3 regions of the Veillonella intestinalis genome follow, and region 2 is predicted to be linked to each of the others. Evidence: riboswitches for the same ligand, from Rfam matches in the RefSeq annotation. Region 2 holds a riboswitch; each other region holds the start of a gene.
What was found. A riboswitch is a leader RNA that binds a small molecule or an ion and turns the genes downstream of it on or off. The one in region 2 is predicted to bind cobalamin.
Positions count from the first base shown of each region.

Region 1 (3,286 bases), on a different contig from region 2:
ACCTTCGCAAAGGGAGCCGTTGTTTCGTTGAAGGTCGTTTAAATACCCGTTCTTATGAAACTCAGGATGGGCAAAAACGCTATGTTACTGAAGTAGTGGCTAACTTTGTTGGCCAGTCTTTAGATGCACAAAACGCTGATAGCTTTGGCGGTGGTTCATCTAACTTCGACAGCTTTGGTGGCGGTAACGAAGAAAACATTCCGTTCTAGTGTTTAGGACTCCTACTAATTCGAAAAGGAGGATTCACAATGAGAAGAGATAGAGGCAGAAAGCCAAGAAGAAAAGTATGTAACTTCTGCGTTGATCATGTAGATCAAATCGACTATAAAGATATTGCTAAACTTCGTCGTTTTACGACTGAACGCGGCAAAATTCTTCCTCGTCGTATTTCTGGCACTTGCGCTAAACATCAGCGCAAATTGACTCTTGCAATTAAACGCGCTCGCGCTATTGCATTGTTGCCATTCACTGCAGAATAATCGCATAACAAATGAAAACCCAGTAACCATGATGGTTGCTGGGTTCTTTTATTTTATCAATCTTTGCCACATACTTTCCTATTTCATTATCCAATTAATCAGAAATTTAATCAACTATAATGTTTTTTCCGATATGATTTTGACATAAAGTAGGCACGTCGAATTTGTTCTGGTGTTTTATTGCCGTAAAGTATAAAATCGTCTTCTTCGCGTACTACTATATCAGCATGAAGAGGCTTTGTATAGCTACCTAAATGTAATAGAATGCCTTCTTTTTCTTTGTTATACATGAGGTTATCGTCTCCTTAACTTCGGAAATATACTATTTCATAGATGAATTTATGTATTATTGGAAATAGTTAGAGTATATGGACATGATTAATTTTATAAGGATAGGTTTATTAAGTATGTACCTATTAAGTATGTGTCTATTAAGTGTGTGTTTATTAAGTATCTACCTATTAAGTATCTACTTATAAAATTAAATACATTGATTTTTACTATTATATTAATGAATGATGAAATTTTACGCTCGTTTATCATTTATTATACTCCTTTTATAAATAATGTAAATATAAAATATGACAAAGTTGTTGGTGATTAATACTTTAATAAAATAAATATAACGAAAATAAACATATATAAATAGTAGGTTTTATATAAAAGTTATATATGAGGTGAATTATATATTGGTATTGATACATTTTCTCGGTACATATACCCCTAATAGTATAAATACTATACCCTGCTAGGTATAATAGATAGTTGAATTTCGATGAATTTCCAGTATTTATGAACAAATAATAATATTTTGTTCTTTTTTGAGAAAAAATAGCAATAATTCATGACTAATAATTGACAGAATACAAAAAGATAAGATACCATAATATCAATATAGGTTTTATTTTATAATATTCAAATAATATACTATTACAATTCTATAATGAAATTCATGTTGTAAGTGTCGGGTATGCCGAGCGATAATAAGAGGAAAATAGGTGTAAATCCTATGCTGCCACACAGCTGTAAATGAGGAGTCAATTTCGCTAAAGAGTCACTGGGAAACTGGGAAGGCTAGAAATTGATAATGAGTCATGAGCCAGAAAGCCTGCTTATAACAAATTAGCTATTACACCCTTGGAATCGTGTTATAGGATTAATTTGTTGTTGAGTTCATACTCGCTCTTTCAAAGAGCGAGTTTTTTTATTGGGAGAATAATAGCTATATGTAGGGAGGAATAGGTATGGTAAAGAGGACACTGCAACATTTGGGGCAAGTGTTAGTTACATTAATAGGGGTTACCTTTTTAACATTTAGTTTGAGTTTTTTAGCACCTGGTGATCCAGTACTTATGTTATTAGAAACAGCAGATACTATTGTTTCACAAGAGTTAATCGATCAAACTAGGCAAGAATTGGGATTAGATAAACCTTTTCTCGTGCAGTATGGCAATTGGGTAATGCATGCAGTTCAAGGTGATTTGGGTATGTCTTATTCGGCTAAAAAACCAGTTGTAGATAAGATGTTGGAAGCCTTGCCAGGCACACTTATGTTAGCTAGTGTAACCATTGTTATGATTTTGATTATGGCAGTGCCTTTAGGGATTATAGCAGCAATTAACCAAAATAAATGGCCTGACTTTTTAATCCGAGGGATTGCTTTTGTTGGTATATCTTTGCCTGCCTTTTGGTTAGGCCTTATGTTACTTTATATTTTCGGTTATAAATTAGGGATTGCTCCTATTGCAACCGCAACAGTATCTTTAAAGAATGCAATTTTACCTGCTTTTACTTTGGCGTTTGCCTTGATGTCTAAATTTATGCGACAAGTGCGTTTAGTTATTTTAGAGGAAATTAATAAAGATTATGTAGTAGGGGCGCGCGCACGTGGCATGGGGCATATGGAAATTATGTTTCGTCATATTCTACCGAATGCTTTTTTACCGCTTTTGACTATCTTTGGTATGTCTATGGGGTGGCTGCTAGGCGGTGTAGCAGTTGTAGAAATGGTATTTTCTTGGCCTGGACTTGGCAAAATGGCGGTACAAGCTATTACTTTTCGAGATTATCCTTTAATTGAAGGTTTTGTACTTTGGGCATCGGTAGCCTATATGTTAATCAATGGGATTATTGATTATTCTTATACTATATTGGACCCACGGTTGAAACGGGGGTGTAAATAGTGAAAGCGTTTATTAGTAATAATAAGGCCTTTTCTTTTTATTCTTCTTTAGTCATATTGGTTATTTTAGTGGCTGTTTTTTCACCTTGGTTAACACCACATGATGCGTTTGTTTCTGATTTGAGTAATGCTTTACAAGCACCAAGTGATACGCATTGGTTTGGTACTGATAAATTAGGTCGTGATGTGTTGTCACGTATTATTTATGGTACAGGTTTGTCATTATTTATGGCCTTTACTATTGTGTGTTTAGTTGCTTCTATTGGCACTATTGTAGGCTCTGTGGCGGGCTATTTTGGTGGTGTCGTAGAGATGGTGCTTATGCGCATTTGTGACATTATGATTTCCTTCCCTGGTATTGTATTGGCTATTGCGATTGCTGGTATTATGGGTGGCAGTGTAGGCAATACTATATTGGCACTTACGATTGTAGGATGGGCAAAATATGCTCGTTTGGTGCGCAGTTTAGTTATTAAAGTGCGGCAAGAAGATTACATAGCCGCTGCTATTATGAGTGGCGGTACTTCAGCCGTTATTTTACGGCGCCATATTTTACCAAATTGTATGCCTTTGGTAGTAGTCACCGCTAGTATGGATTTAGGAATTATGATGCTCGAAGTGGCGG
Region 1 is NZ_CALPCB010000005.1:171,842-175,127, forward strand. Features, by position in the region: gene NFR27_RS05540 (single-stranded DNA-binding protein) at 1-209, shown strand, start outside; gene rpsR (30S ribosomal protein S18) at 249-479, shown strand; gene NFR27_RS05550 (hypothetical protein) at 590-769, opposite strand; cobalamin riboswitch at 1,422-1,609, shown strand; gene nikB (nickel ABC transporter permease) at 1,724-2,662, shown strand; gene nikC (nickel transporter permease) at 2,662-3,286, shown strand, end outside.
Region 1: another riboswitch for cobalamin. It lies ahead of nikB (nickel ABC transporter permease); the one in region 2 lies ahead of NFR27_RS04270 (sirohydrochlorin cobaltochelatase).

Region 2 (3,286 bases):
TATCAATGAATATCAGTGAGAAATTAAATATTTAATTTCATTTTCACTTTCTATATCTATTTATGTCGTTCCAGTTTTATTTTTATCGATATAAAGATGTTTTATCGCCTTCTTAGCCAACAAAGCTTCACTCTCAAAAACAGGTATTTTATTAATCAATTTAATAGATACCTTATTTGCTACGGTCCTAACAAATAAATTCTATTAAAAATAGACAATTTAATTTTTAAGAATTTTTATTCAATAATGTATAGTAACTATACATTATTTAGTACTAAAAGCCTATATTGCTTCTTATATAATTGATAACCATTATGGTTGCGAAAATACTCTTGGTGCTGCTACTTCAAATATTTCAGCAATCGTTTTCAAATATTTACCTTCAATTAATGTCCGTTTCCGTTCACTTTTCGTAATCAACCACAACTGGCGACCATTATAGGTAATTCGCAATAAACTATTAATATATTCATTAAAGTCCTCTTCACCCATAGCTTCTTGCAAAGCTAACAGTTTTGAATGAATTGGTTCGCCTTGATACTCAGGCCGTTCTAACACGGGTGTAAAGGTGACTTCATACACAGACTTAGATACTTCATTAGGACCTGCACCATTCATAAATTGATCCATAGTCGGACCTCCTTTATTTATATACATTAATACCTACTTCTCCATAGTACCAAACTTTCCTTACTTTGCCTATGGCAAAAGCACAGTAACCGCCACAAATAACAAATTATCATACCTTGTATGCACAAATTTCTATAGTTCTCTTTGATTACTAAGAGCTCCCAAGCCTCTTGCAATCACCGTCAGGCTAAATATCAAAGTCACTACTAGTCCTTATACCCTACCCAGTACTGCATTGACAGTGGACATCTATTTTGCTATCATGATTACAAAATGAATATGACCTACAAGGTGAATGACTTAATAGGAAAGAGCAGTAAAAGCTGCCGCGGTCCCGCCGCTGTAAGAGGGAGCAGAATCGATAAGCCACTGGAAACACTCTGGGAAGGTGATTGTTGCGAGGAACTTGAGCCAGAAGACCTGCCTTGTTGGATAACCTATAACCCACGAGCGATGGCGAGGTTAATCGATGTCACTATCTGTACTATACACTGACTAGTAGTACCACATATTCATATAGTTAGTTTCTAGAAGCTAGCTACTTAGTAGAATATGTCAACCGTCATGTGCCTAGCAATTCTAGTGTATTGCTTACAACCTCCCTTACTAAGGGGAGGTTATTTTTGTATTTATTATTTATTTTATTTTCCATTTTTTATCACGAGGAGTGAATGAAATGAGCAAACAATTTTTCAAAAAAACATTAGCTACCACACTAGCAGTAGCCGCTTTAACAGGCTTTGGCTTCCTTGGTGCACAAACAGAAGCAGCGTACCAATTGAGCGATGAAGTAAAAACTGCCACACCAGCTCTATTAGAAGCTACCGAAATCGGTGTTCGCACTTATAATACGGATAATGCAGAACTTGCCAAAGCTCCTAACAAAGATGCTATCGTAGTAATGAGTTTTGGTACTACTTTCAAAGATACTCGAGCTAAAACAATTGATGCTACTATCAATGAAATCAAAGCTCAACATCCTGGTGTAAAAGTAGTTACTGCTTTCACTTCTCATATTATTATCGACCGCATCAAAGCAAATGAAGGCATTACCTACCCTACTCCTGAAGAAGCATTAGATCAATTAAAAGCGGAGGGGTATACACGTGTAGCTTTAACTACTTTAGATATAATCCCAGGCATTGAATATAAATATAAAACAGGCGTTTACAACCAATATAAACATAATTTCAAAAAAATGACCTTTGGTACTCCACTCATGTACTGGATGGGCCAAGAAGGTCAAACCGATGACATTGCTAAAACAGTGGAAGCGGTAGCTACTCAATTCCCTAAAACAGGTGATAAAGATGCCGTATTGATTATGGCTCATGGTACGCCAGATCCATCCAATGCTTACTATGCCGTAATCCAAGACCGCCTCGATTCAGCAGGCCTTAAAAATGCCTACATTTATACTGTAGAAGGTTGGCCAAGCCTTGAGGATATTGTGCCTCAATTAAAAGCTAAAGGTGTTAACCATGTAACCTTAATGCCATTTATGATGGTAGCTGGCGATCATGCTAATAATGATATGGCTGGGGATGAACCAGATTCCCATAAATCAATTCTCCAAGCTGATGGTTTCAAAGTAGATACTTACATTCATGGCCTTGGTGAAAACCAAAAAGTCCGTGATCTCTTTGCCGCGCATGCCCAAGAAGCTTGGGAAGCACTACAAAAAGAAGATGCCAAATAAGGTAAAAACTCTATGAAATCAGTAACTCGAATTTTCCTTATATTAACATCACTGCTTGTAGCCATGACAGTCTTAGTAGGCTGTAGTAAAACAGACTCTACTAAGAGCGGCGAAACCCGTACGATTACTTATAAGGATCAAAGTTATACCGTACCAGCAAATCCACAACGGATTGCTACCTTAGCCAACTCTTTACTTAACTTTCTTGATGCCATTGATGGCAAATCCATTAGTCGCGTAGATTCAAGCGATGCCCTCTCCGATGAATTAAAAGCTCTCCCTTCACTAGGGCAAACAGCCAATATCAATATGGAGGAATTACTAAGTTTAAAACCAGACTTAGTAATAGGTCTTAGCAATCAGCATGGCAAATATGAAAGTCAATTGCAAAGTAATAAACTACCACACATCTTAGTAAGCTATGATGGCATTAAAGACAATGTGCCGCTACTCCTCTTCTTAGGTGAACTAACTCATCATGAAGACAAAGCTAAAGAGGTAGTTTCTCAATACAATGCTAATATTGAAAAAGTAAAGAGTGCTGTAAAAACGTTAACGCCAGCACGAGTAGCTGTTTTACGAGCTACGGGCAAAGCCGTTACGGCTGAAACTGAACTAGCTGTAACAGCTGCCATGGTCAAGGAATTAGGTATGACTAATGTAGTCTTACAACATGGTGATTTTGACAAATCGGCTAAAACCATTCCTTATTCACTAGAAACCTTAGCAGCTGATGATCCAGATATTATTTTTATCTCTACCATGGGTAAAAAAGAGGACATCACTAAAACGATGGAAAAGGAAATGACAAATAATCCGGCTTGGCAAAATCTAAAAGCAGTAAAAAATGGCAAAGTATTTTATTTACCATCTAATTTATTCTTGTTAAATCCAGGCTTACATACACCGGAGGCTATGGCAGAATTAGCCAATATGGCCTATGGTATTACTGTAACC
Region 2 is NZ_CALPCB010000004.1:72,686-75,971, reverse strand. Features, by position in the region: gene NFR27_RS04275 (hypothetical protein) at 313-630, opposite strand; cobalamin riboswitch at 903-1,072, shown strand; gene NFR27_RS04270 (sirohydrochlorin cobaltochelatase) at 1,307-2,329, shown strand; gene NFR27_RS04265 (ABC transporter substrate-binding protein) at 2,342-3,286, shown strand, end outside.

Region 3 (3,286 bases), on a different contig from region 2:
CCTTTCGGCATACTTCTACCGCTTCAAAGCCATCGGCTGCTTCGCCACTTACTTCGTAGCCCGCTTCCGTCAAGATATCTTTAATATCTAACCGAGTTATTGGCTCATCATCGACAATAACTATAGTTCCTCGCATATATCTCCTTTATTTACTAAGTTCTTGTAATCTCACAACCTAGTGCAAATTTTAAAATTCCTTGTAACCCATCAACAACTGCACTCAAAGCAGTTTCAACTGAACTTACATCTCCATAAATAACAACTGAACCAGAAAATCTATCTACAAAACCAATCTTAACATCACCACTTTTTGTAGCAATATCAACAGCGATAATTGCTGCCTCAGCAGGTGTAATAGTTAAAATTCCTAATGCATTATACACATCACTTGGCAATCCTAGCTTACTATAAATCTCTTTTGCTGGATTGGCAATAATATGCGCCAACGTTATCTGTTTCCCAGGAACATATTCCTGAATCATGCGCTGTTTTTCTTCCATAGCCACTCCTTTTCATACCTACTAGTTATATGATTGCTTCTAGTAAAGCTTTAATATCACTTAAAGTAGGTACTCTCGGGTTAGCAGCCGTACAAGCATCAGCTAATGCAGCCTGAGCAATATCATCACTAGCAGCTAATACATCATTTGATTTAAACCCACATTCACTCAACGAAATAGGTACTTTTACGGTCTGCTGTAACTGCTTTATTTTTCTTACTAGTGCGGCAACTCCCATTCGCGGATTAGCCGAAGACGTCGCTCCAATAATATTTGCCAATCGAGTGTAACGTTTAGCCGCTTCACTCGTTGTTTGACTGCCATTAAAAGCCACAATATGAGGCAATAAAATCGCATTAATTCGGCCATGAGGAATATGAAAACGTCCACCAATTGCATGAGCCATACCATGATTCAAACCTAAATTAGTTAAATTAAATGCCATCCCAGCCATGCAAGAAGCTACATGCATTTGTTCTCTAGCCTCTACATTATCTCCATGCGTATAAGCTTCTGGCAAATATTTGAAAACAAGTTGAACTGCATATTCTACTAGAGCTTTAGCCATAACATTTTCATTAGAAGATACATAGGACTCAATCAAATGAACTAATACATCCATACCTGTATCAGCCGTGATAGCTGGAGGTACACTCAAAACTAACCGTGTATCTAAAATTGCAATATTGGGTTGAATTTCATCAGTTACTATAGGGTGTTTTATGCCAGATTCAGCTACTGTAATAACTGAGAAATTAGTAACTTCTGAGCCAGTTCCACTTGTTGTAGGTACTGCTACAAACTCAATATTACGTGTATTATCAACTTGCTTACTAAAGTATAACATAGCTTTTGCAGCGTCTATAGCCGAACCGCCGCCAACAGCAATAATAACATCTGGTTTGCTCTCTAAAACACGATTCACGCCAGCTGCTACTACTTCAGTAGGTGGATCTGGTACAATGTCACTAAAAATTGTAACTTCAGTATGTTTTAAGTTTTCAATAACTTGGTTAATCATGCCTGACTGAACCATAAAAGGGTCTGTCACAACAAAACTTTTTTTCACGGGGAGATCACGAAGTCCTTGCAACACATCTGCCCCGACCCATAAGGTCGTAGGAAATTTTATTTTCTGCATACATGTTCTCCTGTTTAACAAACAAAAAAAGAAGCCTTCACGGAACACACCTCTTCCGTTTAAGCTTCATTGCAAACCATGTACGCCGTTGTACACGAATAACCTTATAACCATAATTTATACTTTACCAAACAAAAAGTCAATGAATTTCATCATTTTTACTTATGCCTAATACGTATACATATCCTTTTTTTCGCATATTTCTTACGCATAATGCAGATGATTTATAAAACTACTAAAACATTTAACTACTATAACCCTATTAAATAAAGGCTTTTATTTATAATATAACAAAAGAGCATGAATCACATCATGCTCTTCATTTTAATAAGGACAATACCTCACTCCATTGTGTCTAATGTTTTCACCACTGAAAGCCTCGCATCATCCTTCACTGATTGCACTACCTTGTGCAAAACTAGACTAATACTGCCATTCAGTTCCTCGCATCAGACAATGAATTAGTAGCCCTTAAGGCCACAAAAACAACATCCTGTCTTACCTCGAAACAGCATGTGCGATGAAAATCACGAAAGACCTGACTTAGGCAAAGCCTTCACAGTGGCGGGACCGTGTTAGATTTTCACTAACTTCCATCGATGATTTCCATTTCTCTATTAATCTTATAGTAATAGTAGCACATATAATTTGCCAAGGCAAGCGCCTGTCACATTAAACACCGCTAATGTATTTCTACTTTCCATTATGAAATACTTCAGCACTACGACTATAATATATGTCTTCACGACCTTGTTTTGCATTGATATAACGAGCCAATGCATAAAAATAGTCAGAAAGTCGATTAACAAACATTACCAACTCTGACGACACTCTTGCGGTAGTTTGCAAACGAACTATCCTACGCTCTGCACGGCGAGCAATAGTACGAGCTACATGCATCATACTCGCTTCTGATGTGCCTCCTGGCAATATAAAACGATTGATTTCCGGAGCCGCTTCTGTATACACATCAATCCGTTCTTCTAGCCAACTTACTGCCCCATCTGGTAATGTAAGCGAACGATCTAAAGATTCTGGTGTGGCTAAATCAGTTCCTACATCAAACAAAAAGTGTTGTAAATATTGCAACTCGCTTCTTTCAGCAACAAAGTCTTCACTAAATTGAGAGATTGCATACCCTACCCATGAATTTAATTCATCTATTGTGCCATAACTTTCAACTCGATCTGAATCTTTTGCCACAGCTACGCCCCCCACTAAGCGAGTCATACCTTTATCTCCAGTTTTTGTGTAAATACGCATAAAAAGCTCCTTTCTTTATATACATCTAGGTATATTTAATAAACAAAATACCCTAATATAAATTAATCATATATTAGCTTCAATGCTGTTACTTACACCCCATTGTGTTACTTTGATAATACAAATAAGTAATCATTTTGTCAATTTCTTAATTTATATATTTCACTTATCTATTTACTTTTATCTATTTACTTTTTTATTAAATTGCGGTATCTTGAAATTACACACCAAATTAGACTCCTGTTTAACATTCCTTTTACAACTTAACTATTCATAAAAGGAGTGTCTTATGAAAAAGATTATGTTTATTGGTCCTATTGGCGTTGGTAAAACAACACTCACTCAACGTATTCAAGGGGCTGACATTACTTATGCCAAAACA
Region 3 is NZ_CALPCB010000006.1:141,643-144,928, forward strand. Features, by position in the region: gene NFR27_RS06260 (ANTAR domain-containing response regulator) at 1-136, opposite strand, end outside; gene eutS (ethanolamine utilization microcompartment protein EutS) at 153-500, opposite strand; gene NFR27_RS06270 (1-propanol dehydrogenase PduQ) at 526-1,641, opposite strand; adenosylcobalamin (AdoCbl) riboswitch at 2,125-2,263, opposite strand; gene NFR27_RS06275 (cob(I)yrinic acid a,c-diamide adenosyltransferase) at 2,335-2,904, opposite strand; gene NFR27_RS06280 (EutP/PduV family microcompartment system protein) at 3,194-3,286, shown strand, end outside.
Region 3: another riboswitch for cobalamin. It lies ahead of NFR27_RS06270 (1-propanol dehydrogenase PduQ); the one in region 2 lies ahead of NFR27_RS04270 (sirohydrochlorin cobaltochelatase).